4 regions of the Martelella sp. FOR1707 genome follow, and region 2 is predicted to be linked to each of the others. Evidence: riboswitches for the same ligand, from Rfam matches in the RefSeq annotation. Region 2 holds a riboswitch; each other region holds the start of a gene.

Region 1 (7,843 bases), on a different contig from region 2:
CATCACGTTTTGGTGACTTCGCCCCAAAGCGCATGGAAATGATGGGTCGGCCCGTGGCCGGAGCCGACATGCAGGCTGTCGGCCGCCGCAATCGCGCCGGAGACATAACGCTTGGCGTTTGCGACCGCCTCCGAAAGAGGCGCGCCCTTGCCGATCTCGGCCGCGATCGCGCTTGAAAGCGTGCAGCCCGTGCCGTGGGTGCTCGCGGTATCGATGCGCGCGCCCTCCAGCCATTCATGGCCATTGGCGGTGACCAGCAGATCCGGGCTTTCCGCGCCCTCCAGATGGCCGCCCTTCAGAAGCACTGCCTGCGCGCCGAGACCTCTCAGCGCGGTTGCCTGCTCGATCATCTGATCGCGGGTGGTGGCCGTATCGGCGTCGAGCAGGGCGGCGGCCTCGGGCAGGTTTGGCGTCAGCACGGCGGCAAGCGGTATAAGGTGCTCCTTCAGCGCCTCGATTGCATCTTCCGGCAGCAACCGGTGGCCGCCCTTGGCGACCATGACGGGATCGAGCACGACCGGCACCTCCACATGGTGGCGCAGGCTGTCAGCGATGGTGACGGCGATATTGGCATTGACCACCATGCCGATCTTGATCGCGTCGACCTTCACGTCATCGAAGATCGCGGCGATCTGCTCGGCGACGAAGGCCGAGGGAACCTCGTGCACGCCGGTGACGCCGCGCGTGTTCTGCGCCGTCAGGCCCGTCATCGCCGCCATGCCATAGGTGCCAAGCGCGGAAAAGGTCTTGAGGTCGGCCTGAATGCCGGCGCCGCCCGAGGGGTCGGACCCGGCGATCGAGAGGATGTTTGCGATCATTGCTTCGCCTTCCGGATGGCTTCGGCAAGATCCGCCGTCGCCTGATATGGGTCGGGCTGGCCGCAAATGGCCGAAACGACGGCGATCCCGTCGGCCCCGCTTTTGAATGTGGCCGCCACATGCTCCCCTTTCAACCCGCCGATGGCAACTGCGGGCAATCCGCAAAGGTCGATCATCGCGGAAAGGCCGGCAAAGCCTACGGGCAGCGCGTGGTCTGACTTGGTGCTGGTGGCAAACACCGGCCCGGCGCCGATATAGTCTATGCCGGCGGGATCAAAGGCGCGCGCCACGTCGAGGCCATTGACGGAAACGCCGAGAATCTTGTCGTCGCCGATCATTTCCCGCACCTCACGCGGATGCGCATCCTCCTGGCCGACATGAACGCCATCGGCATCGATCGCGATGGCGGCCTCGACGTCGTCATTGACGATCAGGCGGAACGGCGTTCCGGCCGTGACCTGTTTCAGCGCGAGGCCCATATCGATGCGTTCGCGGGTCGAGGCGTGCTTCATGCGGAGCTGAACCATGGTCGCGCCGCCGGCAATGGCATCCCTGGTGGTGGCGACCATGCCATAGTCGCCGCAAAGGTCCGGGTCGAGAACGAGATAGAGGGAAAGGTCGAATTTCATGGCCATTCAATCTCCGCTTCAAGGTCAAGCGCTTCGGGTGTCACGGCGGCAAGCGCATCGAGGAAATGGACCTGGAACGAGCCGGGGCCTTCCGCCTTTCGATGCGCGCGGCTGCCGGCCACCGCGTAATGGGCAAGCGCCGCGACCGTCGCCTCGAAGGCGTCGTCACGCCGTGCTCCGGCATAGCCGCCGACAAGCGCCGTCAGCGCGCAGCCGAGCGCCGTCACCCGCGGCATCAGCGCCGAGCCGCCGCCGATACGGGCGACGCGGCTTCCATCGGTCACGAAATCGCGTTCGCCGGTGACCGCCACCACCATGTTGCGCTCTCGGGCAAGCGCCTTCGCTGTCTCTTCAGCGGCGGCAACGCTGTCGCCGGCATCGACGCCCTTGCCGGCGCTGGTGGCGCCGGAGAAGGCGAGGATTTCGGAGGCATTGCCGCGCAGGATGGTGGGGCCGAGGTCGAGGATTTCGCGCGCGGCCCTGGCGCGGAAGCCGGTGGCGAAATGGGCGACGGGATCAAATACCCACGGCGTTTGCTTGCCGTTGGCCGTCTCGATCGCGGCCTTCATGCCAGCAAGCCAGTCGGGGGATAGCGTGCCGATATTGATGGTGACGGCGGAGGCGATGCCGGCGAATTCACCGGCCTCTTCCTTGGCGTGGACCATTGCCGGGGAAGCGCCGGCGGCGAGCAGCACATTGGCCGCGATATTCATCGCCACGTAATTGGTGATGCATTGGGTAAGCGGCGCGTCCGCGCGCATTTTCTCAAGTATGGGGGCGATATCGGCCATCGGCGTCCTCCTTGTTTGTCGCGGAGGAACTCGGGCGCCGAAGCGAAAACCCGAGTGACTCCCTCCGCCGGCATGATCCGGATCAGGTTCCAAGGGTTCATCTCAGCCCGCTCTCACGGGCGCCCCTGTCGCTCTTAGTGGCCGCTATATAGCAGAAAAACGCCGCCCGGTAAGGGGCGGCGCTACGGTATTTACTTCATCGTCGGCATCGAGAATTCGGCGCCGGCGCGGATGCCCTTGGGCCAGCGCTGGGTGATGGTCTTGAGGCGCGTGTAGAAGCGCACACCTTCCGGGCCATGCATGTGGTGGTCGCCGAAGAGCGAGGCCTTCCAGCCGCCGAAGGAGTGGAACGCCATCGGAACCGGGATCGGCACGTTGACGCCGACCATGCCGACCTTGATCTTGTGGGCGAATTCGCGGGCGGCATCGCCATCGCGGGTGAAGATCGCCGTGCCGTTGCCGAATTCATGGTCGTTGATCCACTCTGCGGCCTCATCATAGCTCTTGGCGCGGGCGACGGAGAGAACCGGGCCGAAAATCTCTTCCTTGTAGATCTTCATGTCGGTGGTAACCTTGTCGAACAGGGTCGCGCCGACGAAATAGCCGTTCTCATAGCCCTGCAGCTTGAGATCGCGACCGTCGACCACCAGTTCGGCGCCTTCTTCCACGCCCGAGTTGATGTAGCCGGTCACGCGCTCGAGTGCGGCCGCCGTCACCAGCGGGCCCATATCGGCTTCCGGATCTGTGCCGGGGCCGACCTTCAGCGCGGCGATGCGGGGCTTCAGCTTGTCGATAAGCTTGTCCGCCGTCTCGTCGCCGACGGGAACGGCGACCGAAATCGCCATGCAGCGCTCGCCGGCGGAGCCGAAGGCGGCGCCCATCAGGGCGTCGGCGGCCTGGTCCATGTCGGCATCGGGCATCACGATCATGTGGTTCTTGGCGCCGCCCAGCGCCTGGCAGCGTTTGCCGTTGGCTGTCGCGGTGGTGTAGATGTAGCGCGCGATCGGGGTCGAGCCGACGAAGGAGACGGCCTCGATATCCGGGTCGTTCAACAGCGCGTCCACGGCTTCCTTGTCGCCCTGGACGACGTTGAAGACGCCATCGGGCAGGCCCGCTTCCTTCAGCCATGCGGCAATCAGCAGCGAGGCGGACGGGTCGCGCTCGGACGGCTTCAGCACGAAGCAGTTGCCGGCGGCCAGCGCGATCGGGAACATCCACATCGGCACCATGGCCGGGAAGTTGAACGGCGTGATGCCGGCGACGACGCCGAGCGGCTGGCGGATCGCATAGCTGTCGACGCCGGTGCCGACATTTTCGGTGTATTCGCTCTTGAGAAGCTGCGGGGCGCCGGTCGCGAACTCGACCACTTCCATGCCGCGCTGGATTTCGCCGAGCGCATCGGAATGGACCTTGCCGTGCTCGGCGGTGATGACTTTCGCCATCTCGTCGATCCGGTCTTCCAGGATCGACAGGAACTTGTTCAGGATGCGGGCGCGGCGCAGCGGCGTGGTCGCCGCCCAGTCCGGAAAAGCTGCCTTGGCGGCCTCGACGGCGGCGCGCACATCGGCGTTGCTGGCCAGCGAAAGCTCGCCGCTTTGCTCGCCGGTGGCGGGGTTATAGGTCGGCACGGTACGGGTGCTGGTTCCCGCAAACGGCTTGCCGCCGACAAAATGCTGAATGGATTTCATGGGTTATTCCTCCGGTGTTGCTGCCAATGAGGCTTTTTGAATTTTGGAGCCATCGATCCCCCGCTTGAGGGCAGGGCTGTTGTCCATGGCCTTTCCGCATGGCCCCCCAATCTTCTCACCCCGGAGGGGAGAGATGTCGCGAAAGGGGCAGTGAGGGGGGAGGTTTTCACCGCGAACGCCTCACAATTGGATACGCTGCGCCACCCTCACTGCCCCTTTCGGGGCATCTCTCCCGCCAGCGGGAGAGAGTATTGGGAGCAAGCCGCAAGGCCATATTCAATTCCCTTGCCTTCCAGGGAAAGATCGATGCTGTATGCCGGCACTATCGCCTATTCATTTCTGCAAAGAAACAGGATAAATCTAAAATCCATTGTGCAAAAATTGTAGGGCAGGCGAATGGATTGGGATCATCTGCGGGTCTTTCTGGCGGTGGCGCGGCGCGGGCAGATACTGGCGGCGGCGCAGGCGCTCGGGCTCAATCACGCCACCGTCGCCCGACGGCTGAATGCGCTGGAAGAGTCCCTTGGCGAACCGCTGTTCGAACGCCGCCCCTCCGGCTCGACGCTGACGGAGGCCGGCGAGCGGCTTCTGGCGGTGGCCGAGCGGGTGGAAACCGAAATTCTGGGCATTGCGGAGGATACCAGGGCGCGCGGCGCCAGCCTTTCCGGCACGGTGCGGGTCGGCGCGCCGGACGGGCTCGGCACCTATTTTCTGGCCGCCGAACTCGGACGCCTGCAGGAGGAGCATCCGGGCCTGATCGTGGAGCTTGTGCCGCTGCCGCGCACATTCTCGCTGTCGAAGCGCGAGGCGGATCTGGCAATCACGCTCGATCCGCCGGCGGAAGGCCGGCTTGTGGTGTCCAGGCTCACCGACTACACGCTCGGCGTCTATGCCGCTTCGTCCTATCTGCGCCGGCACGGCACGCCCGAAAGCGAGGAGGCGCTTGCCGACCATGTGGTCGTCACAGGCGTGGAAGACTATGCCTATGCCTCGTCGCTGAATTATGCGGGGCATCTTGCGCGCTTTGCCGGCCGTCAATTCCGCTGCGCTGGCGTTGCCGGGCAAATGGAGGCGGTGAGGGCGGGAATTGGCATCGGCATCCTGCATGATTTCGTGGCCCGCGACTGCGAGGGTCTGGAGCGCATCCTGCCGTCCGTCGGCTTTCGCAGGGCCTATCATCTTCTCTCGCACCCCGATACAGGCAGCCTTGCGAGAATCGCGCTCATCCGCGCGTTTCTGGCGCGTCGGTTCAAAGAGGAGCGGTCGCGTTTCGCGCCGTAGGGAACGCCCTCAGCTATCGAGGCCGAGAACTTTCTCGAAGTCCTCCCAACTCGTGTCCATGGCGTAAGGGCCGATGCCGGGCAGGGCGACGTGGCCGTAAAGCGGGGAAAGCTGCCACTCGGCGGTTTCCTCGTCGATGCCGCCCAATTGCTGGAGATACATCACGGAGGCAAGCCCGGTGCGGTCTGCGCCGGCCTTGCAGTGGATCAGGATCGGTTTGGGCGCATCGCGCATCAGCGCCAGCAATTCCATGCTGCGCTCCGGCGACAATATGGTGCGATCGGACATCGGAAAGTCGATATGTTCGACGCCCTTCTCAGCGCTCACCCTGATCTCGTCGTCATACCACGCCCGGCCGGGGCTCGCGCCGCGCAGGTTGATAACGGTCCTGATGCCGTGCCGGTCGATATAACGCGAAAGCGCGTCCGCGCTGGGCTGCCCCGAGCGATAGAACTCGCCCGCCTTGACCTCGTGAAAATTGCCGCTCAACTGAAGGCCGCCAAGATAGACGCCGCTGGTCAGGACCAGCATGCCGACAGCGGCCGCAACCCGGCGCGCGAGACGCTTCTTGTTCATCCGGTAGTCCTCTTTACCCGTGGCTCATTATAGCCGGGTTTTCGCCCGCGCGACAGCTGTGATGACGCATATCCGGCACAGGCGGTGCAAATGTGTCAAAACCCGGGCAATTTATCTTGACACTTATACTCATGTTTTATAGCGGATAGTCCAACACCGGCTGACCGCCGGAAAATGCCCAGCCAGCCAGTACGCCATGCCGTTCGCAAGCCAGCCAGGTTCTTCAGTGAAAAAGAAGGATTCGGTGATGCGTATTTCGCGGATTTTGGCATCGTGCACGGCTCTGGCCACCCTTATCAGCGCCACGGCCTCTTTGGCTCAGGACAGCACCCAGACGACCGTGCTTTCCCCCGTCAGCGTGACGACAACGGGCGGCAAGGAGGGGATCGCCGACACCCCGCTTGCCACAGAGACAACGCGCGAGGATCTCGACCAGAACATCGTCACCGATTTTGACGATTACACCCGCATTCTGGAACCGGGCGTGACCTTCGTGGGCGATGATGCCGGCTCGGTCAACATTCGCGGCATGCAGGGCCCGCGCGTTTCCACGGTCATCGACGGCATCCAGATTCCCTATCTCGATGACACTGCGCGTTCGGACGCCAGCGGCGGCGGGGATGCCTTCTCGTTCGATTCGATCGCGACGATCGACATCGTGCGCGGCGCCGACAGCTCGCGCTCTGGCAGCGGCTCGCTCGGCGGCACGGTGGTGCTCAGAACGCTTGAGCCCGAAGACCTGATCGATCCCGACAAGGGTTATGGCGGCCGCATCGGCTTTACCTATGACAGCGCCGATAACAGCATGGACGGCGAGGGCGCGTTCGCGATCCAGTCGGGCGGTACCGCGCTTCTGTTCCAGGGCGATATCGCCACGGGTGATGAAATGAAGAACCAGGGCGATGTCGGCGGCTATGGCGCGACCCGCAGCGAGCCGAACCCGGCGACCTTCGACGAGAACAACCTGCTGTTCAAGATCCGCCAGAACATCATGGAAGCGCACACCATCGGCCTGACTGTGGAACGGTATGACCGCAACAAGGATATCGAGCTGCTGACCGATCAGGGGGCGACCTATGCGCTGGACAACTGGAACGGCACCGAAGACAAGCATCGCGACCGCGTCTCGATCGACTACAATTACAACGCCATCGCCGATGACGGCCTGATCGACCAGGCCTTCAGCACGTTCTACTGGCTGAAGAGCGAGCGCGAAAGCGGCACCTCCGGCATCCGCCTGCCCTCGCGCGGCGCACCGCCCTTTGGCGAATATTCGCGCACATCCAAGACCGACGAGGAACGCTACGGCTGGTCGGGCTGGGCCGAGAAGAGCGTGGAGACCGGCTCGCTGTTTCATACCTTCACGCTCGGCGGCGATTTCTACTATTCGCAGACCAGCCAGTATTCGAGCGGCGTCGACAATTGCGGTCCCGGGCCGTTCCGCCCGTTCAGCACCTGCAGCTTCCTGCATACCAACCAAGCCGACACGCCCGATGTGAACGGCTATGTTCTCGGCCTATACGCCCATGACGAGATCGTCTTCGGCGACAGCGGCTTCGCGCTGACACCCGGCGTGCGTTTCGACTGGTATCAGTACGACCCGCAGGAAACCGCCGCCTACCGCAACAACCCGAACTATAACGGCCTGCCGGAAGGCCAGAGCGACTGGCACATTTCGCCGAAGCTGCTCGCCACCTACGAGCTCAACGACTTCACCCAGCTCTACGGCCAGATCTCGACTGCCTTCCGCGCGCCGACGCCTGGCGAGCTTTACGTCGACTACGGCGCGCCGGGCAGCTATCTCAGAATCGGCAATCCCGATCTCGAGCCGGAAACAAGCTGGGGCGTCGAGCTCGGCGCGAACTTCGGCGATGATGACGATGGCGGCCGGGTCTCGGCCTTCTACAGCCGCTACAAGGACTTCATCGACACGCAGTCCGTCGAACCGGCCGATCTCGGCTTTGCCGCCGGCCTCTACCCGCTCGGCATCACCCAGACCGTCAATATCGACAATGTCGAGATTGCCGGTATCGAGGCGAGCTACCAGAAGACCTTCCTCA
Region 2 (7,843 bases):
AATTCTATCCCGCCGACCGCGATGTCGCGGCCTTTGTCGAAAGCACGCTGAACGAGCGGGCGGGCAAGCGGATTTAGGTGTCGGTTTTATCGCCGTCATCGTCGTGCGTTGATCGCATGGTGGCTTGCGCGAGCCCCTGGATCGGATATTCCGACATATCGCCTTGAACGCCTCGCTTCGGAAACCGTTGCAGATTTTAGCGCGCGCGCGTTTCAGTCAGTTTCTGTGCGCAAATGAGACACCCTGCAACCCGGCAAATGTTCACAATAAGCTGATGCCGAACACCAATGGCGGGTCGGCTTGAGGGGCGTCGATGGTCACAGTCTTGTCAGGTATCTGGGCCCTGCTGGTCGGCATTGTCCTGATCATGCTCGGCAACGGCATGCAATTCACCCTCATCGGCCTGAGGGGCGGTTTGGAGGGTTTTTCTGCGACGGCGCTCGCGGTCGTGACATCCGGCTATTTTGTCGGCTTTCTTTCGGGCGCCCGCTATACGCCGTCATTGATCCGCAATGTCGGGCATGTGCGGGTCTTCGCAGCGCTTGGCAGCTTCATGTCGGCCGGGCTCATCACCTTTCCCCTGATCGTTGAGCCGTGGGCGTGGACCTTGCTGCGCATCCTCGTTGGCTTCTGCATGTCGGGCATCTACGTTACGGCGGAAAGCTGGCTCAACGATGCCTCGACCAACGAGACGCGCGGCAAGGTGCTGTCGGCCTACATGATTGCACAGACGCTCGGCATTATCGGCGCGCAGGGGCTGTTGACGCTTGGCGACGCGCGAACCTCCGTGCTTTTCATCGGGGCTTCGATCCTCGTCTCGATCTCATTTGCGCCCGTGCTTCTAACCGTTGGGCGAGCGCCGCGGACGGAGGTCACGCGACCGATGCCCTTGCGTGAGCTCTATCGCCAATCGCCGCTTGGCACAGTCGGCATATTCTTTCTTGGAAGCGCCTATGCGACGCAGTCGGGCATGGGCGCCGTCTTCGGCGCGCTGATCGGCATGACGGCGGACCAGATATCGCTGTTCGTGGCAATGCTGTTTGCGGGCGCTCTCGCGCTGCAGTATCCGATTGGCTGGATTTCGGATCGTGTTGATCGGCGCACATTGATCTTCGGAGCGTCGGTCGTTGCTGCTGCGGCGTGCCTTTGCGGTTGGTTGGCGGGCGGCGGATTATGGCCGCTGATGGCCTCCGCCTTCGTCGCGGGTGGAATGACGACGCCTCTTTACGCGCTCTTCCTGGCCTACACCAATGATTACCTTGCGCCTGAAGATATGCCGGCTGCGTCGGGCGGTCTGGTCTTCACGTTCGGGCTCGGCGCCATTATCGGCCCGCTTGCCACCGGCTGGGCGATGGAACGGGCCGGACCGTTCAGCTTCTGGCTCGTTCTCAGCGTGACATTCGCTGGAATCGCGCTTTACGCGCTCTATCGAATGACACAGCGGCCCGCTATTCCTGCCAGCCAGACCGAAAGCTATCTCGGCGTTACGCCAACCGCGACGCCGGTTGCCGTCGAAGCTGCCAGCGCCTGGGCTGCTGAACAGGCTGAAAGCGAAGGCGAGTGAACACGACCCGCCGCCAACGCCGTTTCGCGCAACCGCCAGGCCTCGGTCCGGAACGCTCTATCGGCCGCAAGCGGCAAACAGCCGGGGCAGAACCTCTTCCGATCCGGCAAGGTCGAAGGCGAGTTCATTGGCCTTGCCGTCAGCGCCGGTGACTTCGAAGACCACTTCACCGCTTTCGGCGAAATCCTTCAGGATGGTATAGGCATCGTCATCGTAGAGGGCGGCGCGCGTGCCCTCCATGGCGTTGACCCAGCCTTCCTCATAGTGGCGATCGCTGTCGACCGTGTAGTTGACGTCGATAAAGCCGTCATCGGCGATCGCGAAGGCGCCCGGTTCACTCGAAACATCATAGTCGAGCGCGACGATGAGCGTGCCGTCGAGGCACTCGCCGGAAAGCGTCCAGTGTTTGTGTTCCCTCATCAGCTGATACGCATTGGATGCGACCATCAGCATATTGATGTCGTCATAGGCCTTGCCCTCGTCGCCATACGACCACCAGCCGATCATTTCCTTATATCCGTTTTCGGAGGCGAGCTGACCGTAGACGCCGGAGTAGTCGATTTCCGGATGGTCCGGATCGGCCCAGTCCTGCGCCATTGCGGAGGAGGCAGACAGAAGGATGACGAGGGGAAGGTATTTCAGGTGCATGCAATTTCTCTGTAGGTCATGGATTCGGGTATGCGCTCGCCTATCTAGGGAAAATACAGCATGATTTCAATGCAATAGGGTATCCAACGGGGAAGCGTGAAATGCCCTTGAGGCTGCAGGCCCACACGCGCCGCGCGGACCCATGCCGACCGCTTGCAGCCGTCAGAAATGCATGACGTGGCGCAGCACGCGGTAGAGCAGATGCACCGCGAGTAGTGCGGCGCCGGCGGCCAGGACGAGGTGGGAGAGCGGGCTCAGAAGGCTGCCCTCGATGGTGCCCGCAACGTCGGGATATTGATAAAGCAAGATGCGGATGGTGAGGCCCGCAAGCCCGACCACCACCAGCACAAGGCCGGCAAGTTTCATGATCCGATCTCCTGTCGTGAAGGAATAGAGATCGGTCTTTGGATGGCGGTATCGCCGCAATTGTCGTCACAAAAGACCGAAACAGCGAGGCGGCATGCGCGCCGCCTCTTTCAATTCTTTATAATGTGCTTTTGTGGCGATTTGAGGCCGATCTACTTTTCCTGCGATAGCGACACTGAAATCGCGTCGACCGGCGGCGCTTCAGAGATCAGTCCATTTTCCGCCATGAACGCGCCGAAACGCTTGTAGCGTGCGGCATCGGAGGCCGCGGGACGCTTGGCGAAGCGGACGACGGATTCGGCGAAGGCCTGGCGGTTCAGCTCATCGTCGAGATCGGGATAGGCCTTGGCAAAGCTCTCCCATGCTTCCTCCGGATGGTTGACGATGAAGACCGTCGCCTTTTCGACAGCTTCGAGGAAGCGCGGCAGGCGGTCATCATCAAGCATCTCGCTGCGGGTCACGTAGATCAGCTCGTCATAGACCGGCACGCCATGCTCTTCCGGAAAGAACGCCTTGCCTTCGTGGCCGGCGATCCGCATCTGCGGCAGTTCGATATTGCGGAACGAGCCGATGGTGGCATCGACCTGTCCGGACAGCAGCGACTGGGTCAGCGCGAAATTGACGTTGATCAGGGTGATGTCGTCCCTGGAAAGGCCCGCGTTTTCCAGCATCGTGGCCACCACAGCGTCCTCGATGCCTGCCACCGAGAAGCCGATCTTCTTGCCCTTCAGATCGGCGACGGATTTGATCGGCCCGTCTTTCAACACCGTCAGCGTGTTGAGTGGGGTCGAGACCAGCGTGCCGAAGCGGACGATATCGATGCCGGCCTCGTGGTCGAGATAGAGATTGGGCTGGTAGTGAATGCCGATATCGACCTTGCCGGTCGCCACCATGCGCGGCACCATGGACGGGTCGGACGGCGGCAGCAGTTCCACATCGAGACCTTGGTCGGCGAAGTAGCCGTTCTCCTGGGCTACCACCAGCGGCCCGTGGTCGGGGTTCACATACCATTCAAGGATCACATCGAGTTTGTCGGCGGCGCTCGCCAGCCCGGGAGCCAGGGCAAGAGCGGCGGCGAATGCGAGTTTCTTCAGCATGTCATTCTCCTGTTTATCTGAACCGGTCGCTCAATCCTCATGCGACCAGCGGGTGAAGAAGGGAGCGGCGAGATCCACCGCCTTTCGAAACAGCACGGCCTCGAGTGCCAGGATCAGCATGGCGGCGAACACGGTGTCGCTCTGCATGCGGGCATTGGCCTGGACCATGAGAAAGCCGAGCCCTCCGGCAGACCCCACCCACTCGCCGACGACCGCGCCGAGCGGCGCGAGCGGGGCCGCGATCCTGAGGCCGGAAAACAGATGCGGCAGGGCCAGCGGCAGGCGGATATGGCGCAGCATTTCGAAATGATCCGCGCCATCGAGCTTCGCCGCGGCCACGACCTCCGGATCGGTGCGGCGCAGCCCGTCAGCGAAGCTGGAGGCGACGGGGAAGAAAACGATGATGGTCGTCATCACCACCTTGGAGGCGATGCCGAAGCCGAACCAGAGCACCAGCATCGGCGCGATCACAAACACGGGGAAAGATTGCAGCACCACCAGAACAGGCCAGATGAACCGTCCGATGCGGGGAAAGGCGGCAATGAAAATCGCCGCCATCGCGCCGAAGACCGCGCCCATGGCAAAGCCCGCCAGGATTTCCCTGAGCGTTACCAGCGCCTCTTCAAGCAGCATCGCGTGGGCGGTCTGGAATTTTGCCAGTACCGCAAGCGGCGGCGGCAGGATATAGCGCGGCAACTCGCCGAAGACGATGATCGACTGCCAGAGCACAAGAAGCCCGGACATGATCGCGAAAAAGGTGAGTGCCGCCGAAAGGGTACGCTTCACTCCCGCTCTCCCCGGCTAAACCGGGCAGCGAAGGCGTCAATAGAGGCTGATTTTCTGGGCGTGTCGCTCAAGACCAAACTCCGTTCCTACGCCGGCATAACCCGGATCAGGTTCAAGGGTTCGGCCATCGGCCATCTCAGTGTCACGGACACACCCCTCGGATGCGTCTTCTATGCCGCGCGGCGGCGCGCCGGTCAAGAGGCTCGGCGGCGAAGTCGGGAACGCCGCTAATATAAACGCCAAGGTCCAAAAGGATTTGACAACGGATGCCGTTTCGACTTTCAACTTTTGGTATAAGGCCGTTTGCGGTTTTCAGCGACGGTTCAGAAACGGGGTCATAAGAGGGGAAGGCGGCAGCTGCCGTCCAAGCGGAGGAAAACCCATGCTCATCGCCATCGTCATTGTGGCAGCGCTGTTCGGCATGCTCTTCGGTTTCGACCAGGGCGTGATTTCCGGCGCTCTGCCGTTCATCAAGCAGGATTTCACGGTTTCGGCCTTCATGGAGGGCGTCATCACCTCGGCCGTGCCGCTCGGCGCGGTGGCGGGCACCGTGCTTGCCATGGTCACCACCGATCGCTACGGGCGTAAGCCGATGCTGATCCTGGGCGCGTTGATCTTTCTGGTCGGCTCGCTGATTTCCGCGCTTGCCTTCAACCAGTATGTTCTGACACTTGCCCGCCTTCTGATCGGCGTCGGCATCGGCGCTTCGGCGATGACCGCGCCGATGTTTCTGGCGGAAGTCGCGCCGGCGCGCATTCGCGGCACCATCGTCTCGGCCTTCCAGTTGATGATCACCATCGGCATCATGGTGTCCTACATGTCGGACGCGGCCTTTGGCGGTTCGGGCGACTGGCGCTGGATGATCGGCGTCGGCGTGTTCCCGTCGATCGTGGCGCTGATCGGCATCCTGCTGTCGCCGGAAACGCCGCGCTGGCTGACGCTCAACGCCAATGCCGACAAGGCGCGTGACATCATCGCGAAGCTGCAGCCGGAATCCTCGCCCGCCGAGGTCGACGAGATCATCGCCGAGATCAAGGAGAGTGCCAAGGACGAGGAGGCGACGCCTGCCTGGAGCACGTTCCTGAAGCGCGGGATCCTGCCGGTGACGAGCTTCGCCATGATCGTGTTCGTGCTGCAGCAGCTTTCCGGCATCAACGCGATCATCTATTACGCCCCGGAAATCTTCAAGAATGCCGGCTTTTCCGGCACCACGACCGATCTTCTGGCGACCGTCGGCATCGGCGTCGTCAATGTCGCGCTGACCGTCGTCGCGATGTATCTGGTGGAGAGCATGGGCCGGCGCAAGCTCTTGATCCTCGGCTTCATCGGAACCGCGGCGTCGATGGCGCTGGTGACCGTGGCGACGATGATGGATGTCGCGGCAACCCCCTATCTTGCCATGATCGGCATTTTCACCTTCATCGCCTTCTTCGCCGTCAGTCTCGGCCCGTTGCCCTGGCTCTATATGGCGGAGCTGTTTCCGCTGCGGCTCAGGTCGCGCGGCATGGCGCTCGCCTCCGTCGCCAACTGGTTCTTCAACTTCCTGGTGGCGCTTGTGTTTCCGGATCTGCTGGCGGGCATCGGCATCGTCGGGACCTTCGCGATTTTCACCTTCTTCTGCATCGTCGGCATCGTCTACGCGATCGCTGCGGCACCCGAGACCAAGGGCATTACGCTGGAGGAAATCGAGGCGCGCACTATCGGCGCGTGAGGCCGGCAGCGCCGCCCCTCCAAACGAAGCGATCCTCGCCCTGGCCTTCGCTGAGGGCGAGGCGCAGCGGAGATGACGCACCGGCAGGGCCAGACTGGCGCTTACCGCCAGTCGGAATAGGAATGTTTTCCGCCCCGGTAATCCGTGACCTCGTATTCCGTCTCTCCGGTTTGCTCCAGATAGCAAGGGCCGATCGGCGCCTTGCCGGCTCCGCCCGGAATATCGAGCACATAGGTCGGCAGGCAAAGCCCGGAGATCGCGCCCTGCAACGCCCGCATCAGTGCCTGTCCGCGCGCGATCGGCACGGCGAAATGGGCGACGCCCTTGGCCATGTCGAGATGGTGGAGGTAATACGGCTTGACCCTGTTGGCGAGGAGCGTCCTGAACAGGGTCGCCAGCGTTTCGGCATCGTCGTTGATGCCCTTCAAGAGCACGGTCTGGGCAAACAGCGGAATGCCGCCATCGGCAAGCCGGGCGAGCCCGCTGCGCACCGCCTCGGTCAGCTCGCGCGGATGATTGACGTGGATGACGATATTGACCGTCTTGCGGGCCTGCTTCAGCGCCGCGACAAGGCCGTCGGTGATGCGCTCGGGCGTGACCAGCGGGGCGCGGGTGTGGATGCGGATCACGGCCACATGCTCGACTTCGCCAAGCGCCTTCATCAGCGCGGAAAGCCGGCGGTCGGACAGCACCAGCGGATCGCCGCCCGACAGGATCACCTCCCAGATTTCGCTATGCGCGCGGATATAGTCGAGCGCTGCGGCAAGCTCGTCCCGGTCAAGCGCGGCCTCCGGCTCGCCCACGGTCTCGCGGCGGAAGCAGAAGCGGCAATAGACCTGGCAGGCATGGGTCGGCTTCAAGAGCACCCGGTCGGGATAGCGGTGGGTAACGCCCTTTGCCCGCTCGAAAGCGCCATCGCCGATCGGGTCCTCCATCTCGCCGTCATAGGCTTCAAGCTCGCGGCGATCCGGCACGAACTGGCGCGCCAGCGGATCATCGGCGGCCACCGTGTCGATCGCCGACAGGATATGGGCCGGAATGCGGATGCGGAAATCCTCGGCAACCCGCGCGATATCGCCCGCCGCTTCCGCTGGCACGAGCCCGCGCGCCACCAGCGCATCGGTGTCGGTTATCGCGGTTTTCGCTTTGCTCTCGGACATGGTCGCCCCGTCGCCGGTTTCGTTCGGGGCGTTCTAGACGGTTTCCGCCGTCAAGCAAAGTCATCGGCGACCGGTGCGGCGGCAAGCGCGGCCTCGTTGAGAGGCGCGAGAATGCCCACGATTTCTTCCCTGAGCCAGGAATGCTCGGCATCGCGGGTATCGCGGCTACGCCAGTAGAGGTAAAGGTCGATCAGTGGCATTTCGAAAGGCAGGCGATAGACTGAAAGACCGATTTCCGGTTGCAACGCTTGCGCAAGGCTCGCGGGCAAGACGCCGATAATGTCGCTATTGCCAACGACGCGGGCGACGGCGAAATATCCAGGAAGCGTGAAGCGAACATGGCGAGCCCTCCCGATTCGGGAGAGCGCTACATCCTCGAAATGCGTGAAGTCGCGAGTGGCGGAGAAAATTGCCTGCGGCATTTCGCAGAATAGAGACAGCGGCATGGTGGCGCCCGGTTCTAGGGTCTGAAGTCCGGGATGATTGTGCCGTGCCACCACGACGTTGCGGG
Region 3 (7,843 bases), on a different contig from region 2:
GGTCTGGCGCGGATTCTCCGAAACCGCCGTCAGCGCGCCGGCCACGCGGGCCACCAGTTTTTCCACCTGCGGGTCGCGGTACTGGCCGCCATAGCTCTCGAGAATGCGCGGATGCTCGCGCGCGCCCATCGCCGCGTTCGGATCGTTGCGGGTCAGCGCGTCGACGGTCTGCTCGGCGCTGGCAGGCGTTTCCGGCAGGATGAAGAAGGTATCGTTGGTCTGGCACGAGGCGAGCCCCAGCGCCGCGATCAATACGAACACGGATGGCCGCACTCCCGGCAGGAAGCGCCTGCGTCTGTCTTGCGTGAGGCCGCGGCCGACCTTATTCACCATGCCTGTCGCGTCCGGATGAACGCGTCCCTGATCACTGCGGTCCGGCGAAAGCCGCCCGGCGCCTGTTTTACTTTATCATATTTGTCGTTTCGTGCGCCAAGGGTCAATAGCGCGCGGAAAGTCGCCCGTTCTCGACAACCAGCCGGTGGTCGGCGATCGCCTCCACCTCGTCCGGCTCGTGCGAGACGATAACGACGGTATTGCCGGATTCGCGGTGAAGTTCAAGCAGCAGCCTGCCCATCTCGCCGCGCATATCGGGATCGAGCGCCGCGAATGGCTCGTCGAGCAGCAGAACCGGCCGGTCGCGTACCAGTGCCCGCGCAAACGCGGCGCGCTGGCGTTCACCGCCCGATAGTGTCGCGGGCTTGCGCCCGTCATAGCCTTCGAGCCCGACCCGTTTCAACGCGTCGCACACTTCCTCCCGTCCGGCCTCATCGAGCTTCAGCGCCGGGTCCAGGCCGAGGCCGACATTGGTGAAGATATCGAGATGGGCGAACAGGTTGTTTTCCTGAAACACCACCGTCACCGGGCGATCGGAGACGTGCAGCCCGTTCATCCGCTCGCCGGCAATCAGGATGTCGCCGCTGTCGGGCTTTTCGAAGCCCGCGATCAGGTTCAGCAGCGTCGTCTTGCCGGAGCCGGAGCGGCCGGTCACCGCGCTCACCTTTGCGCCCTCGATCTGGCCATCGAAGCGGAAATCCTTGTCGCCGAGTTTGAGGGCAACATCGTCAAGCGTGATATCGACGGGCATGGTCGCTTTCCCTTTCATCGCGCGGCCTGCCGGCGCGTGCCGGCGACCATCAGGATAAGGCAGATCGCGCCGAGGATCAGCGCCAGCCCGTTGGCATCCGCCGTGCGATAGCTGCCGAGCCGGCTGTAGAGCAGCCAGGGCAGCGTGGTCAGGTCATCGCCGCCAAACAGCGCCACCGCGCCGAGATCGCCGAGCGACAGCGCCATGGCGAAGGAGAGCGCCGTCAGAAGCGGCCGTTTCAGCCCTGGCCAGTCGACAATGCGCAGCCGAGAGAGACCAGAAAGGCCGAGACTTGCCGCAAGCCGCGCGGTGCGCGCCCTGTGAACCGCGATCGCCGGCTGCAGCACCCGCAGCACGAAGGGCAGCGCCATCAGCGCGTTGATGCCGGCGACCACCAGCGGCGCGGCCGCATCGGTCAGCCCGAAGGGGCGGAGCAGCAGAAACCAACCGGTGCCCAGCACGATCGGCGGCACCAGCAGCACCAGAGATCCCATCGCAGCCATCGTCGCGCTGAAACCCTTCTCGACGGCGCTCGGACGTTTTGCCGCTGCCACCGCGCCTGTCGCGGCAATGAAGGCGAGCGCCACGAGAAGCGAGAGCAGTGCCGCACCAAGCGCAATCGAAAGGCTGGTCGCCGTCGCCCGCAGAAAAATCCTTTCGCCGAGCAGCTTGATGAGGTCGGCCTCCACGCCCTTGATGACGATCATGGCGAGCGGGAGCGCGAGGGCAACCGTGAACAGCGCGATGATGGTGGCGTCGGCCAGCGCCTTCAGCCGGCCAGCGCCATCCGGGCGGGCGATGGCGGTGTCGGCACTTGTGCCGGGATCGTCGGCCTTGGGCAGAAAGGCGAGCGCGATCAGCACCAGGCCGGTCAGCGCGATCTGCATGCCTGCAAGGGCGACGGCGCGGGCGGGATTGAAATCGAAGCGCAGCGCCTGATAGATCGCGACCTCGATCGTGGTCGCCGCCGGTCCGCCGCCGAGAATGAGCACCAGCGTGAACGAGGTGGCGCACAGCATGAAGATCAGCCCGGCGACGCCGGCGATCAGCGGCGCGATCACCGGCCATTCGACAAAGCGGAACACCGCGCGGCCGGGCATGGCGAGCATCGCCGCCGATTTGAAATATTCCTGCGGCACCCGCTCCAGCCCCGCCAGAAACAGGCGGGCGGCGAGCGGCAGGTTGAAATAGACATGGGCCAGCAGAATGCCCTGCAGACCGTAGATCTGGAGCGGGCGACCGAAACCGGCCAGCGTCAGCAGATCGTTGAATATCCCCTGCCGGCCCCAGATACCGATCAGCCCCAGCGCGCCGATCAACACCGGCAGGCCGAGCGGCACCGCCATCAGCCGCACGATCCACAGCCGGCCCGGAAAATGCGGACGCCGCGCCAGCGCCAGCGCAACCGGAATGGCCAGCGCCACCGAAATCAGCGTCGACAGCGTGGCCTGCCAGAGCGTGAAGCGCAGGATGCGCCAGACATAGGGCTCCTCGAACACCGCCACCGAAGCCTGCAGCCGCCCGAACCCGGAAAGCGCTATAATGGCGATCGCGATAAAGCCGATGACGCCGGCGAGGGCTGCGATGCCGTAGCCATAGCTGCGGCGGCGTTCGGAGGAGGACATCAGCATGGCGCGGCCCTCTCGCTCAGGCGCAGGCGGGCGGATGAGCCCGGCAGCGCGTGGAGAATGAATCTGCAGCCTTGTGCTGGACCCGTCGGCCACCTCGCCTTTCAGGGAGCGGGTCTATTGCGTATGTGCCGCGCGTCTTGCTTCCAGTATTCTCTCCCGCTGGCGGGAGAGATGCCCCGAGAGGGGCAGTGAGGGTGGCGCGGCGTATCAGATCGTGAGGGCGTTTGCGGGGAAAGACTCCCCCCTCACTGTCGCTGTCGCGACATCTCTCCCCTCCGGGGCGAGAAGATTGGGGGGCTATGCGGCGCGGTTCGCCGCACTGCGCCGGAGGCGAGGTAGCCTCGCGCTCGCGCCTCACCGCCGGACCTATCGCTCTCACCGCGCGCTCATGGCGTTCAGCCATTCGTCGATCCATTTCTGGCGGTTTTCGGCGACGACGCCGGGGGCAAATTGCAGGGTCTTTTGCGGTTTGACGGCGTTTTCGAAGGCGGCGGGCAGCGGTTCGCTGGTCGCGGCCGCCGGCATCATCCAGTTATGGGTCGGGATCGCGTCCTGGAAGCCGGGGGTCAGGATGAATTCGAGGAAGGACCTTGCAAGGTCGGGATCATCGGCCATCGTCGTCATGCCGGCGACCTCGATCTGGATGTAGAGCCCGTCCTGGAAATCGATCGCCTTGTAGCGGCCGCTCCCCTCCTCGATCTCGTGATAGGCCGGCGATGTGGTGTAGGACAGCACCATTGGCGCCTCGCCGCTGGTGAACAGGCCGTAAGCCTCCGACCAGCCCGGCGCGACCGTCAGAATCCGGTCGGAGAGTTTTTCCCATTGGGCGGCAGCGTCATCGCCATAGACCGATTTCATCCACAACAGCATGCCGAGGCCCGGCGTCGAGGTGCGCGGGTCCTCGATCACCAGTTTCTGGTCGGCGGGGCCGTTCACCAGTTCGTCGAGCGTTGTCGGCGGGTTGTCGATGCTTTCGGTATCGTAGACGATGTCGAACCAGCCGTAATCGAACGGCACGAAGATATCGTCGGAAAAGCCGCCGGGGATATCGGCCGCCTCGGTCGAGACGCCGGATTTTGCGAAGAAGCCGGTTTCCTTCGCCTCGTGCACAAGATTGTTGTCGAGGCCCAGAACGATATCGGCCGGGCTCGATTGGCCTTCGAGCTTCAGCCGGTTGAGGAGCGCAACGCCGTCCTCGACGCTGACGAATTTCAGCGTGCAGCCGCAGGTCTTCTCGAAGGCTTCCTTCACCAACGGCCCGGGTCCCCATTCGGCATCGAAGCTTTCATAGGTATAGACGGTGAGGACCTTGTTCTCCTGAGCGCCTGCCGGCAGCGCCGGAAGGGCCGCAAGCGCGAGAATGGCGATGGTCGTGCGATAGGTCATGACGCCTCCTTGTGTTCGGTACTGAAGGGGAAAACGGCGTCCTGCGCGTCTAATCCCTCCGCCGGTGCTAGCCGGATCAGGTTCTTCGGGTTGGCCGCAGGCCTCTCAGCGAAAATCGCACCCCGTTAGAGCTGACCAAACACCTATCGCGGCGGTCCCGGCATTTCAAGAGGCGCACGATTTGAAAAAACGGCCCGGAAGCACTAGGTAGAGGGCGTGTCCGGCGTGCCGGACGAAAAGTCGGTCGTCATGCGAAATAAAGCGTGTCGGCTCATCCTTCAGGGGCGAAAGCACTCTGGAAAACCGAAAACGGCGCGGCCGATCTCGGCCAGCGTGCAGTGTTTCAAGGAAGGAGCACACGAGATGACAGAAGCAAAAGCGGGCGATACCGTTCGTATTCACTACACCGGAACTCTCAATGACGGTTCGACCTTCGACAGTTCCGAAGGCCGCCAGCCGCTGGAATTCACCGTCGGCGCCGGCCAGATCATTCCCGGCCTCGACCGCGAGATCGCCGGCATGAATGTTGGCGACAGCCGCGACGTGAAGGTCGATTCCAGCGAAGCCTATGGCCCCCATGACCCGCAGAAGGTGCAGGTCGTGCCGCGCTCCGCCATGCCGCAGGAAGTGGAAGTTGCCCCCGGCATGCAGCTTCAGGCGCGCACGCCCGACGGCCAGACCGTGCCGCTGATCGTGACCAAGGTCGAGGAACAGGAAGTCACCGTCGACGCCAATCATCCGCTCGCGGGCCAGGATTTGAATTTTGCCGTCGAACTGGTCGAGATCGTGAAGGCCGCCTGATCAGGGCCTTCCGCGCCGTTTTCGAACTATGTGAAAATATTGCGGCGCGAAGGTGGCACATTGCCATGATTTTGCCATTCTTTGGCTGAATGGCTTTGCTAATAATGGGCTGGTACGCAAATGTGTGTGTCAGCCCTTTTTGATGAGCCATCCCCATGCCGGATTCCCGGAACGTCTATTTTATCGATCGAAAATATTCTTCTTCAGCGATGGAACCGAAACGGGCCTGCCTCGTTTGTGACTCGTCCGCGCCCGTCTGGGGACGGGCGTTCGCGCAACCGCGCCTGCGCGCTTCCGGCGGGCGAAGGGAATGAGTATGCTGCTCTGCACCATTTCATTTTATCTATCCATTTAAAGCCAACGGGATTTACGCATGAAGAGACGAACCTTTCTGGCCCAGACCGCGGTCGGCGTGCTCGCTCTTTCGGGGGTGGGCGGCAAGGCCTTCGCGCAGCAGGCGGTCGAGCCGGGAAAGATGCCGGAAGCCAATGCAACGGTCGAGGCGTCAGCGCCGCCTCCTGACGCGTTCAATTTCGACACGCTTACCGAACAGATGAAGGCCAAGGCCGGGGAGGCTTACGAGGAGCCCTCCCAGGAGGTCCCCGAACCGTTCCGGGACCTTCAATATGATGATTACCGCGCGATCCGCTACGATCCCAACAAGGCGATCTGGCGCGACCAGTCCGATTTTCAGCTTCAGGCCTTCGCGCTCGGCTGGCTGTTCAAGACGCCGGTCGATATCTACGAGGTCGCCGACGGCGTTGCGCAGAAACTCGAGTTCACCGGCGATGACTTCATCTACCGCGCGCCGCTCGACGTCGAGCAGTTTCATGGCGTCAAGCTGCCGGGGGTCGCGGGCTTCCGGATCAACTATCCGCTGAACCGCCCGGAAGTTTCCGACGAGCTGATCTCGTTCCTGGGCTCGTCCTATTTCCGCGCGCTCGGCCAGAACAATCTCTATGGCCTTTCGGCGCGCGGCCTTGCGATCAATACCGCGACCAGCCAGGGCGAGGAGTTTCCGCGCTTTTCCGCCTTCTACATCATGCGGCCGGGCACGGAGAAGGACAAGATCACCGTTTTTGCGGCGCTTGATGGTCCGAGCGTGACCGGCGCCTACCGTTTCGTGATCACGCCGGGCAAGAATACGCGCATGGATGTCACCGCGCGACTCTTTTTCCGGAACGATATCGAGCGTCTCGGCGTTGCCCCTATGACTTCCATGTTCCTGTTCGGTCCCGCCAACCATCATGCCTTTGATGATTATCGGGAGCGGGTCCACGACAGCGAGGGTCTCAAGATCGTGCGTGCCGACGGCACCGAGCTTTGGCGCAATCTGCAGAATGCCAAGACGCTCGCCAATTCGTTCTTTGGCGAGACCAATCCGCGGGCGTTCGGCCTCTACCAGCGCCATCGCGGGTTCGAGGATTATCAGGACGCCGAGGCCCATTACGAGCGGCGGCCGTCGCTTCTGGTGGAGCCGGCCGGAAACTGGGGCAAGGGCACGATTTCGCTGGTCGAGATCCCGACCGACAAGGAAGTCAACGACAATATCGTCTGCTTCTGGCAGCCGGAAGCGCCCGCCAAGAAAGGCGGATCGGCCGAGTTCGGCTACCGGCTGACCTGGGGCGCGATCGAGGAAGACCAGGCCCGGCTTGCCCGCGTTGTCGATATCCGCAGTGGCGAAGGCGGCGTATCGGGCGTAGCCAATGACGATGACGACGTGCGCAAGCTCGTGGTCGATTTTGCCGGCGGCCCGCTGGATGACATGGCGCCCGGCTCGGAACTGCAGGAGCGCCTGCACATTACCAATGGCGAGGTCGTGCATTCCACGGTCTCGGCGATCAGAGGCCAGGGCGTCTGGCGTCTGGCAATCGATATCAAGCCCGCCGGCGACGCGCCGGTGGAAATTGTCGGGGCGCTGACGGACGGCAGCCGCGACGTGAGTGAAATCTGGTTATATCAGTGGAGAAAAGGCGATGACCAACCAAATTGACGGGTCGGATCAGAACATGGAATTCAGCCGGTTTCTTCCGGCGTCCGCGCCGCTTCCCATGCCCGAGCAGCTTTTGGAGCGCCCGCGCCGCCGCGGCGTGATCGCGACGATCCTGTCGCCGGTTCTCGTGTGGCAGCGTCCGCGCTCGGCACGGCTCTAGGAACCGGAAGGTAACTTTTCCGGGCGGCCTTCCGTTTTCAACGGTGAGGCCCGCAAGGACCAAAGGGATAACCGATGCTGGCCTTCAGACGGACCTTTTCGATCGTATTCGCCGCAATCATCGCGATTGCGGCGTCTCGCATCGCGATGGACGTTTTCTTCGCCGACGGCGCCGACTGGGTCGACTTCGTGCGGATCGCGCTGTGCGCTGCGACCGCCGCTTGGATCGCCTGGGGCGCTGCACTCGGCATCGGCGGCCTTATCGGCCGCAGGTTCAAGACGCCGCCGCGCGCCTCGCTTGCCGAAAGCGGCCAGGCGGCAAAGACCGCCATCCTGATTCCGGTCTACAATGAAGACCCGCGCGCGACGTTCTCGTCGGCCGCCGCCATGGCGCATTCGCTGGCGCAAACGCCCTATGCCGGGCTTTTCGACATCGCCATCCTCTCCGACAGCCGCGATCCCGAGGTGATTGCGCAGGAGGAGGCGTGGTTCCTCACCCTTCACGCCGACATGCCGCGCGGGATCGACGCATATTATCGCCGCCGCACCGACAATAGCGGCAAGAAAGCCGGCAATATCGGCGATTTCGTCCGCCGCCACGGCGCGCGCTACCCCTATATGCTGATCCTCGACGCCGACAGCCTGATGGAAGGCGAGACGATCGTGGAAATGCTGCGCCGGATGGAAGCCGATCCGCGGCTTGGCCTCTTGCAAACGCTGCCCAAGATCATCGCGTCGAAGACCTGGTTCGCTCGTGCGCTGCAGTTTTCCGCCGGCCTGTTTTCGCCG
Region 4 (7,843 bases), on a different contig from region 2:
TGCGCCATCGCCGCCGTCGCGACCACGCTTTCGGCATGGTCGTCGTCGCAGAGGTCCCCGTCATTGTCGATGCCGCTCACCGAGATGATCGCACTGTCGAACTTGAAGTTGCGGATGAATTCGGGCGTTTCTTCCTGAAAGATGCCGCCATGGATCGGGCGCACGAAACCGCCGGGGACGGCCAGCGTGAAATTGGTGTTCTCGTTCAGGATCGTCGCCACCCTGAGGCTGTAGGTCAAAACCCTGAGATGATTGCGGCGCGACAGCGCGCGCGCGATCGCCTCGCAGGTGGTGCCGGAATCGATGAAGATCGACGCGCCATCGGGCACAAGATCGGCGACAAGCTCGCCGATGCGCTGCTTCTGCTCCGCATTGTCGACGCGACGTCGGCGGTAGACGGTTTCCTCCAGCGGGCCGACAAGAACCGCGCCGCCATGAAGACGGCGCACGCGGCCCGCCTTTTCAAGCGCAAGAATGTCGCGCCGGGCCGTCTGCGTGGTTACCGTGAAGAAATCGGAAATCTCCTCAACCGAGATATAGAAGTTCTTCTCCATCAATCGCAGTATCGACGACTGACGGCTTTCCTTCTTTCTTTCTTCTCCGTTGCTTTCCACGTCCACACCACCTCCAGCACCATTTCCGATTCTGTGCCCCCTTTTTGAAACACCGAGGGCGTGTACGCAAGGAATCTATAAAAATGTTGTAAATATGACATATACGGGGGTTATATGTCGCTTTCGAAACATGCTAACCTGACGACGCAAATCGAAATTTCATAGCGTTCCGATTACGAAAGGAATACCCGATGAATGGTATCATTCAGCGGCTGGGAAGCCGCGCGCAAATTTCAGGCAAGATGCTCGGCCTTTTGAGCGGCGTTTCGCTGCTGGCCGTCAGCGCGGTTCCGGCGACCGCCGAAGACAATGCGCTGCGCATCATCTCCCTGAACACCTGGGGAGCTTCGACGCTCATTCCCGAAGCCGCCGACCTTCTTTCATCGGGCAATTACGACTTCATCACCATCCAGGAATACCGCAACAGCTACGGCGTCGACATCCAGAAGAAGATGGCCGACCTCGGCGCCGGCGACTATTCGCTCCACTCGAAGGGCGACACCGGCCTTGCCTGGCGCGACAAGGACATCATCGATTACAGCAATACCGATGAGCCGGTTCACGTGGTTGTCGGCGGCGAGAACGGCCGCCCGCAGACCATCATCGCGACCGAGCATCTGGACTATCGCGATGATGCCTTCCTCCATCGTAACCGCGAAGCCCATGAGTTGAACGACTGGGCCGCAGGCAAGGCCAGCCCCATTATCATGACCGGCGATTTCAACGCGGGTGACATCTCCGAGCGCGGTCTGCTGGAAGTGGTTCAGCAGGAATTCATGATGAAGCGCGCCCGGGAAACCGGCAATGCGGACCACAAGGCCTGGGCGCTGCAATATGTCGCGCGCAATCACGCCATCGGCTCGGAAAAATACGCCGCCGCCGAAGCCTATATCAACCGCAAGTCCGACACCATGCCGGAAGGCCTGTTCACCGACGAGACCTATCCCGTGGCGGGCAACACGCCCTACACGATGAACCTTCTGAAGAAGCAGTACCAGATCCTGCAGAACCCCGAGGATCGCGAGCGCTTCGCGCCACACAAGCTGGCCGACGGCAGCACCACGTGGCCGAGCGTCGAGGAAGACGACGAGGCCTTCAAATGGCCGTCCTGGGGCCGCACCCAGATCGATCACTTCATTGCCTCGCGCCCCTATGCCAAATGGTGGGAGCCGACGGATGCCGAAGACGATCGCTATGTCGGCGGCGTTCTCGACCAGGACATCAGCACGACGGACGAGGGTCACGCGCTCTCCGATCATGAGCCGCTCGCCCACGAAATCCGCTGGAAGGGCCCCAATGTCGAGGAGATCGGCGACGATAGCGGCAAGGTCCGCCTGACCTTCGACGCCAACACGCGCGATTCCGCCGAGCGCGCGAATGAATTCCGGCTGTCGCGCAACAACCACCGCACGGATGTCTATCTCGGCCAGCTTTCCGATGAGGATGGCCGCCCGATCTATGCGCAGGCCCCGGAAGTCACCGAGGACCGCCTCGGCTTCCTGCTCGCCAATGCGGTCTATGACCGTCACGACCCGGAAGCCTTCCAGGAGGAGCTTGCCCTCTATGTGCCCGCCGAACAGCAGGCGGTTTACAAGGCCTATCTCGACAAGCTGACGGACACCTCCAATCCGGAATTCTTCCGCAACGTTCTCGATGACTATTTCCAGGCGCATCGCGACGAATTCCCGGGCATCGGCAGCATCAGCGACATGAGCTGGGAGCAATGGGGCGATATCCTCATGAAGTATGTCGATGAGGACCTTGCCTTCGAAACCAAACCGGAAAACCCGGCCTGGGACGAGCTTGTCGCAACGCTCGGCCTCAACGATCCCGCCGTGCGCGCCGCGCTTTCGGCGAAGACCGGGCTCGACTTCGAAAACGATCCCTTCGCGCCCCTCAAGCTGGCGCTCGACTGCGCCGATGCGCAGCACCTGTCGCTTCAGGGCGCCCGCGCGATGTGCGTGGACGATCATGAGCGCTTTCGCGATATCGTCGTCACCGCCGGCAAGACCGTGGCGATCGACGAGAGCGCCGCACTCGGCTCGACCGACGGTCTGATCACGCTCGACAATGGCGGCATCCGCACCGCGGGCCCCGACGATGACTGGGCTCAGTGGACCGGCCCGATCACGTCGCTCGACAAGGCCATCCGGTTCGACGGCCGCGGCTGGATCGATGTATCCCATCCGACGGTTCCGGTGACCGCTCTGAAGACGTTCTCCGGCGACGGCACGTTTGAAAAGCGCGGCGTGGGCACCCTGCTCCTGACGGCCGACAGCTCCGGCTTTGCCGGCACCACGCTGGTCAACCAGGGCAAGCTGCTGGTGGGCGACGAAAACGGCGTCGGCAAGCTCGGCGGCAGCATGACCGTCAATGACGGCGCTGTTCTCGGCGGTTCCGGCACGATCGGCTCCGGCGCGGGATCGCTGGTCTCGATTGCCGCGGGCGGCACGCTGTCGCCGGGCAATTCCATCGGCACGCTCACGATCGACGGCGACCTCGCCTTCGCCAGCGGCTCGATCTTCGCCGTCGAAGTCGACCCGGAAAGCGGGCGCAGCGATGCGGTGACTGTGACCGGCAAGGCGTCGCTGGACGGAACGCTCGCCCATATCGGCTTTGACGGCGTCTATGATCCGCGCTCGACCTACACCGTGCTGTCAGCCGGCCAGATCGAGGGCGAATTCGCAAGCGTCACCTCCGACTTCGCGTTCCTGACGCCCGACTTCATCTATGGCACGAGCGAAATCGGCCTGAAGCTGCAGCGCAACGACCGCGATTTCGCATCGGTGGCTCAAACCGCCAATCAGGCGGCCGTGGCGGCAAGCGTGGAGTCGATCGGCTTTACCGCAGGAAACGCGCTCTATGACGCGATCGTCATGCTGCCGGACGATCCCGATTTCATCCGCAACGGCTTCGATCAGCTTTCCGGCGAGATCCATGCATCGGTCAAATCCGCGCTGATCGAGGAAAGCGGCATCGTCCGCGGCGCGGAGGCCGATCGCCTGCGGGCAGCCTTCGGCACGGTCGGCGCATCGTCGGCGCCGGTTCTGGCCTATGGGCCGGACGGAGCGAACCTCGTCGCTCCCGATCAGGCAGACGGCATCGCCGCCTGGGGCAGCGCCTTCGGAGCGTGGAACAAGTTCGACGGCAACGCCAATGCCGCCGGCCTCGACAGCGCGACGGGTGGCCTGCTTGTCGGCGTCGACATCCCGTTTGCCGAAACCTGGCGCGTCGGCGCGCTCGCCGGCTACAGCCATTCGAGCTTCGACGTTGACGACCGCGCGTCGTCGGGTTCCAGCGACAACTACTCGCTCGGCCTTTATGCCGGTTCGCAATGGGGCGGCCTCGGCTTCCGTTCGGGTCTCGCCTATACGTGGCACCAGATCGACACCAGCCGTTCGGTGTACATCCCGGGCCTTACGAATGCGCTCGACAGCAGCTATGACGCCGGCACCTTCCAGGCCTTCGGCGAACTCGGCTATCAGTTCGATCTCTCCGACGTTCAGCTGGAGCCGTTCGCCAACCTCGCCTATGTCAATCTGGATACGGATGGCTATGGCGAAAGCGGCGGCGCGGAGGCATTGAGCGGCGCAAGCGGCAGCTCCGACACGACCTTCACCACCGTGGGTTTGCGCGTCTCGTCCGACTTCATGCTCGGCCAGACGCGGGCGAAGGCAAGCGGGATGATCGGCTGGCGTCACGCCTTCGGCGATATCACGCCGTCCGTCACGCAAGCGTTTGCGGGCTCGACGCCGTTCGCCATCACCGGCGTCGCCGTTGCCGAGGATGCCGCCGTGGTCGAGGCCGGCCTCGATTTCGACCTGTCGGCCAACACCACGATCGGCGTGTCCTACCAGGGCCAGTTCGGCGACGACGTCAGCTACAACGGCGTCAACGCAAGGCTCCAGGTGAAGTTCTGATCTGAAAACACGACCAGCCGGGCGGGGTCATTCCCGCCCGGCTGAGGCAAGACTGTTGCAATGGTGCAGCCGCCAGTCTTTCAGTTGACAAACCGCGGGACGGAATGCAGTCTTTGCGCATTCACCCGGGGGGTCCCGACAAGGGGCTGAGATACTGATCGCCCGTCTGCCTTTATGGCGACGCGCAGCGCAGTGACCCGATGAACCTGATCCAGTTCACACTGGCGTAGGGATGGTGCATCTGCTGCGGTCACGGCTGAGTTGCCCTGGCGTATTTTCACGCAGCCCCTCTCCATTCATTACGGCGAACTGGGTCTCCAACGCATCGAGCACTGGAGGCTCCGACCGATGAAAGACCTTTCCCCAACCGTCACCACCGGGCCGTTGCCGGCCTCGCGCCGAGTCTGGCAGGCTGGCGTTCTCAATCCCGATATTCGCGTGCCCATGCGCGCGATCGACCTGCATCCAACGGCCGACGAGCCGCCCGTGACCGTCTACGACAGTTCCGGACCCTATACGGATCCAGACGTCGAAATCGCCATTGAGCGTGGCCTGCCGCGTCTGCGCGAGACCTGGATCGCCGCGCGCAATGACACCGAGCGCTATGCAGGGCGTCATGTGAAGCCCGAAGACAACGGCTTTGCCGCAGGCGCGCGTCTGACGCCGGAATTTCCTGTGCGCCACAAGCCGCTGCGCGCAAGAGATAGCCGCGCCGTGACCCAGTTGGCCTATGCCCGCGCCGGGATCGTGACGCCCGAAATGGAATTCGTCGCCATCCGTGAAAATCTTGGCCGCGCGGCGGCAAAACAGGATTTGGCCCGTGATGGCGAAGCCTTCGGCGCCGAGATTCCCGATTTCATCACCCCGGAATTCGTGCGCGACGAGGTGGCGCGCGGCCGGGCAATCATCCCGTCGAACATCAATCACCCGGAAGCCGAGCCGATGGCGATCGGCCGCAATTTTCTGGTCAAGATCAACGCCAATATTGGCAACTCGGCCGTCACCTCCTCGATGGCTGAGGAAGTGGAAAAGATGGTCTGGGCGATCCGCTGGGGCGCCGACACGGTGATGGACCTGTCCACGGGTCGCAACATCCACAATATCCGCGACTGGATCATCCGCAATGCGCCGGTGCCGATCGGTACGGTTCCGCTCTATCAGGCCCTGGAAAAGGTGGGCGGCATTGCCGAGGACCTTTCCTGGGAGGTGTTCCGCGACACGCTGATCGAGCAGGCCGAGCAGGGTGTGGACTATTTCACCATCCATGCCGGCGTGCGGCTGCACATGATCCCGATGACGGTGAACCGTGTCACCGGCATCGTCTCGCGCGGCGGCTCGATCATGGCGAAGTGGTGCCTGCACCATCACAAGGAGAGCTTTCTATACGACCATTTCGAGGAAATCTGCGATATCTGCCGGGCCTATGACGTTTCCTTCTCGCTCGGCGACGGCCTCCGGCCCGGTTCGATCGCCGATGCGAATGACGCGGCGCAGTTCGCCGAACTGGAGACACTCGGCGAGCTCACGCAGATCGCCTGGGCCAGGGACTGCCAGGTGATGATCGAAGGCCCGGGCCATGTTCCGATGCACAAGATCAAGGCCAATATGAACAAACAGCTCGCGGTGTGCGGCGAAGCGCCATTCTACACGCTCGGCCCGCTGACCACGGACATCGCGCCCGGCTATGACCACATCACCTCCGGCATAGGCGCGGCGATGATCGGCTGGTTCGGCACGGCAATGCTTTGCTACGTAACGCCCAAGGAGCATCTCGGCCTGCCCGACCGCGACGACGTCAAGGTCGGCGTGATCACCTACAAGATCGCCGCCCATGCCGCCGATCTCGCCAAGGGCCATCCGGCGGCGCGGATTCGCGATGACGCCCTCAGCCGCGCGCGGTTCGAGTTTCGCTGGGAAGACCAGTTCAACCTCGCGCTCGATCCCGAGACCGCGCGATCGATGCACGACGAAACCTTGCCGAAGGAGGCGCACAAGGTGGCGCATTTCTGCTCCATGTGCGGGCCGAAATTCTGCTCGATGCGCATAAGCCATGACATCAGGGCGGAGGCCCAGAAAGAGGGCATGGCGGCGATGGCCGAAAAATTCCGCGAGGGGGGCGCGCTTTATATGCCCCTGGAGGATGTGAAATGAGCCGGCCCTGGTGATCGGCCTCGCCCCGCTCAGGGCCGAGCCGCCGCCGGGCGTCTGGGCGGCCGCCCACAGCCTTGCGACGAAGGCGAGAGCCCGCCGGCGGCATGGCGGCTGAAGTGGTGCATCTTATAAGCGGCGCATGACGAGCTCCGAAAAAGGAGGAGGCGATTGCGAGATTTTTCCGCCCCGTCGGCCGGTTGAGCGCCGGCGGCGGCAGAGGGAAATCCCACCGCCACAGGATCGGACGCTGGGTTCCGGAGAGCGGCCCGCCCCCGGACCGGAAATTGCCGTCGCTCGCGACGAAGCGACGGGTTCTTTCCAGCCCTGGGGGCGGGCGGCCTCAAGAGGAACCGGCTTTACTGCTCGATCGCCAGCGTCATGTTGACGGTGATGTTGTAGGTGTTTTCGCCGGCCGCGATCGGCGGGGCGCCCTCGGCTTTTGCCATCATCACGTCGGCGCGCATCATCATTGGCTGCGGCATCGAGCTCTGCTCGGAGATCGACATCACCTTGCCGAGCGTGACCCCGGCGGCCTCGGCCAGCGTTTCGGCCTTGGCCAGCGCGTTGGCGACAGCCTCGCGCCGGGCCTCGTCCTCCGCGGCGGAAGGATCGCTGTTGGAGAACGATATCCCGCCGCCGGAGTTGACACCGAGCTTGACTGCCTGATCGAGCACGGCAGAGAGCTTCGAAAGATCGCGCACCCGGACATTGAGGCCGTTCTGGACCTCGTAGCCGACGATCTCGCTGGTCATCGTTCCGTCATCGGCCTTGACCTGCTGATAGCGCGGGCTCACCGAGAAATTGCTGGTCTGGACGTCTTTGTCGGCGATGCCGTTCTGCTTGAGGGCGTCGATGACCTTTTGCATCGCGGCCGAATTGTCCGAAAGCGCGGTCGCCGTGTCATCAGCCTGGCTGACGACCGAAAGCGAGACGGTGGCCATGTCGGGCACCAGCGTGGCATCGCCATCGGCGGAAACATTGATGACGGCCGGCGGCGCGGCGCTATCCGCTAGGGCTGCCGTGCCGGCAAGCGGGAGCGCGAAAAGCAGGCCTGCGGCAGCGAGACGAACGGGTAATTTGGCCATGGATATCCCTCCTTGAAATGATGTCCCTTCCTCTTGGCCGGCAATTGTGAAGCCAATGCGGCGGGAACTTGCG

Evidence for each region. A riboswitch is a leader RNA that binds a small molecule or an ion and turns the genes downstream of it on or off. The one in region 2 is predicted to bind thiamine pyrophosphate.
Region 1: linked by a shared signal. The riboswitch ahead of thiM (hydroxyethylthiazole kinase) and the one ahead of V6765_RS08780 (ABC transporter permease) in region 2 are both predicted to bind thiamine pyrophosphate.
Region 3: linked by a shared signal. The riboswitch ahead of thiB (thiamine ABC transporter substrate binding subunit) and the one ahead of V6765_RS08780 (ABC transporter permease) in region 2 are both predicted to bind thiamine pyrophosphate.
Region 4: linked by a shared signal. The riboswitch ahead of thiC (phosphomethylpyrimidine synthase ThiC) and the one ahead of V6765_RS08780 (ABC transporter permease) in region 2 are both predicted to bind thiamine pyrophosphate.

What each region holds. Positions count from the first base shown of each region.
Region 1 covers NZ_JBAKFP010000002.1:799,026-806,868, forward strand. The annotation lists gene thiD (bifunctional hydroxymethylpyrimidine kinase/phosphomethylpyrimidine kinase) at 3-818, opposite strand; gene thiE (thiamine phosphate synthase) at 815-1,453, opposite strand; gene thiM (hydroxyethylthiazole kinase) at 1,444-2,238, opposite strand; TPP riboswitch at 2,281-2,375, opposite strand; gene V6765_RS07745 (CoA-acylating methylmalonate-semialdehyde dehydrogenase) at 2,430-3,926, opposite strand; gene V6765_RS07750 (LysR family transcriptional regulator) at 4,323-5,207, shown strand; gene V6765_RS07755 (dual specificity protein phosphatase family protein) at 5,217-5,783, opposite strand; gene V6765_RS07760 (TonB-dependent hemoglobin/transferrin/lactoferrin family receptor) at 6,031-7,843, shown strand, end outside.
Region 2 covers NZ_JBAKFP010000003.1:181,112-188,954, reverse strand. The annotation lists gene V6765_RS08805 (tetratricopeptide repeat protein) at 1-77, shown strand, start outside; gene V6765_RS08800 (MFS transporter) at 314-1,564, shown strand; gene V6765_RS08795 (hypothetical protein) at 1,622-2,212, opposite strand; gene V6765_RS08790 (hypothetical protein) at 2,375-2,578, opposite strand; gene V6765_RS08785 (ABC transporter substrate-binding protein) at 2,731-3,675, opposite strand; gene V6765_RS08780 (ABC transporter permease) at 3,706-4,419, opposite strand; TPP riboswitch at 4,528-4,629, opposite strand; gene V6765_RS08775 (sugar porter family MFS transporter) at 4,844-6,172, shown strand; gene V6765_RS08770 (lysine-2,3-aminomutase-like protein) at 6,274-7,332, opposite strand; gene V6765_RS08765 (LysR family transcriptional regulator) at 7,383-7,843, opposite strand, start outside.
Region 3 covers NZ_JBAKFP010000005.1:304,873-312,715, reverse strand. The annotation lists gene V6765_RS15720 (M48 family metalloprotease) at 1-333, opposite strand, end outside; gene V6765_RS15715 (thiamine ABC transporter ATP-binding protein) at 437-1,084, opposite strand; gene thiP (thiamine/thiamine pyrophosphate ABC transporter permease) at 1,099-2,715, opposite strand; gene thiB (thiamine ABC transporter substrate binding subunit) at 3,091-4,101, opposite strand; TPP riboswitch at 4,138-4,236, opposite strand; gene V6765_RS15700 (FKBP-type peptidyl-prolyl cis-trans isomerase) at 4,465-4,902, shown strand; gene V6765_RS15695 (glucan biosynthesis protein) at 5,276-6,895, shown strand; gene V6765_RS15690 (hypothetical protein) at 6,879-7,055, shown strand; gene mdoH (glucans biosynthesis glucosyltransferase MdoH) at 7,130-7,843, shown strand, end outside.
Region 4 covers NZ_JBAKFP010000008.1:234,768-242,610, forward strand. The annotation lists gene V6765_RS21080 (DeoR/GlpR family DNA-binding transcription regulator) at 1-614, opposite strand, end outside; gene V6765_RS21085 (autotransporter domain-containing protein) at 806-4,534, shown strand; TPP riboswitch at 4,651-4,785, shown strand; gene thiC (phosphomethylpyrimidine synthase ThiC) at 4,883-6,685, shown strand; gene V6765_RS21095 (SIMPL domain-containing protein) at 7,042-7,770, opposite strand.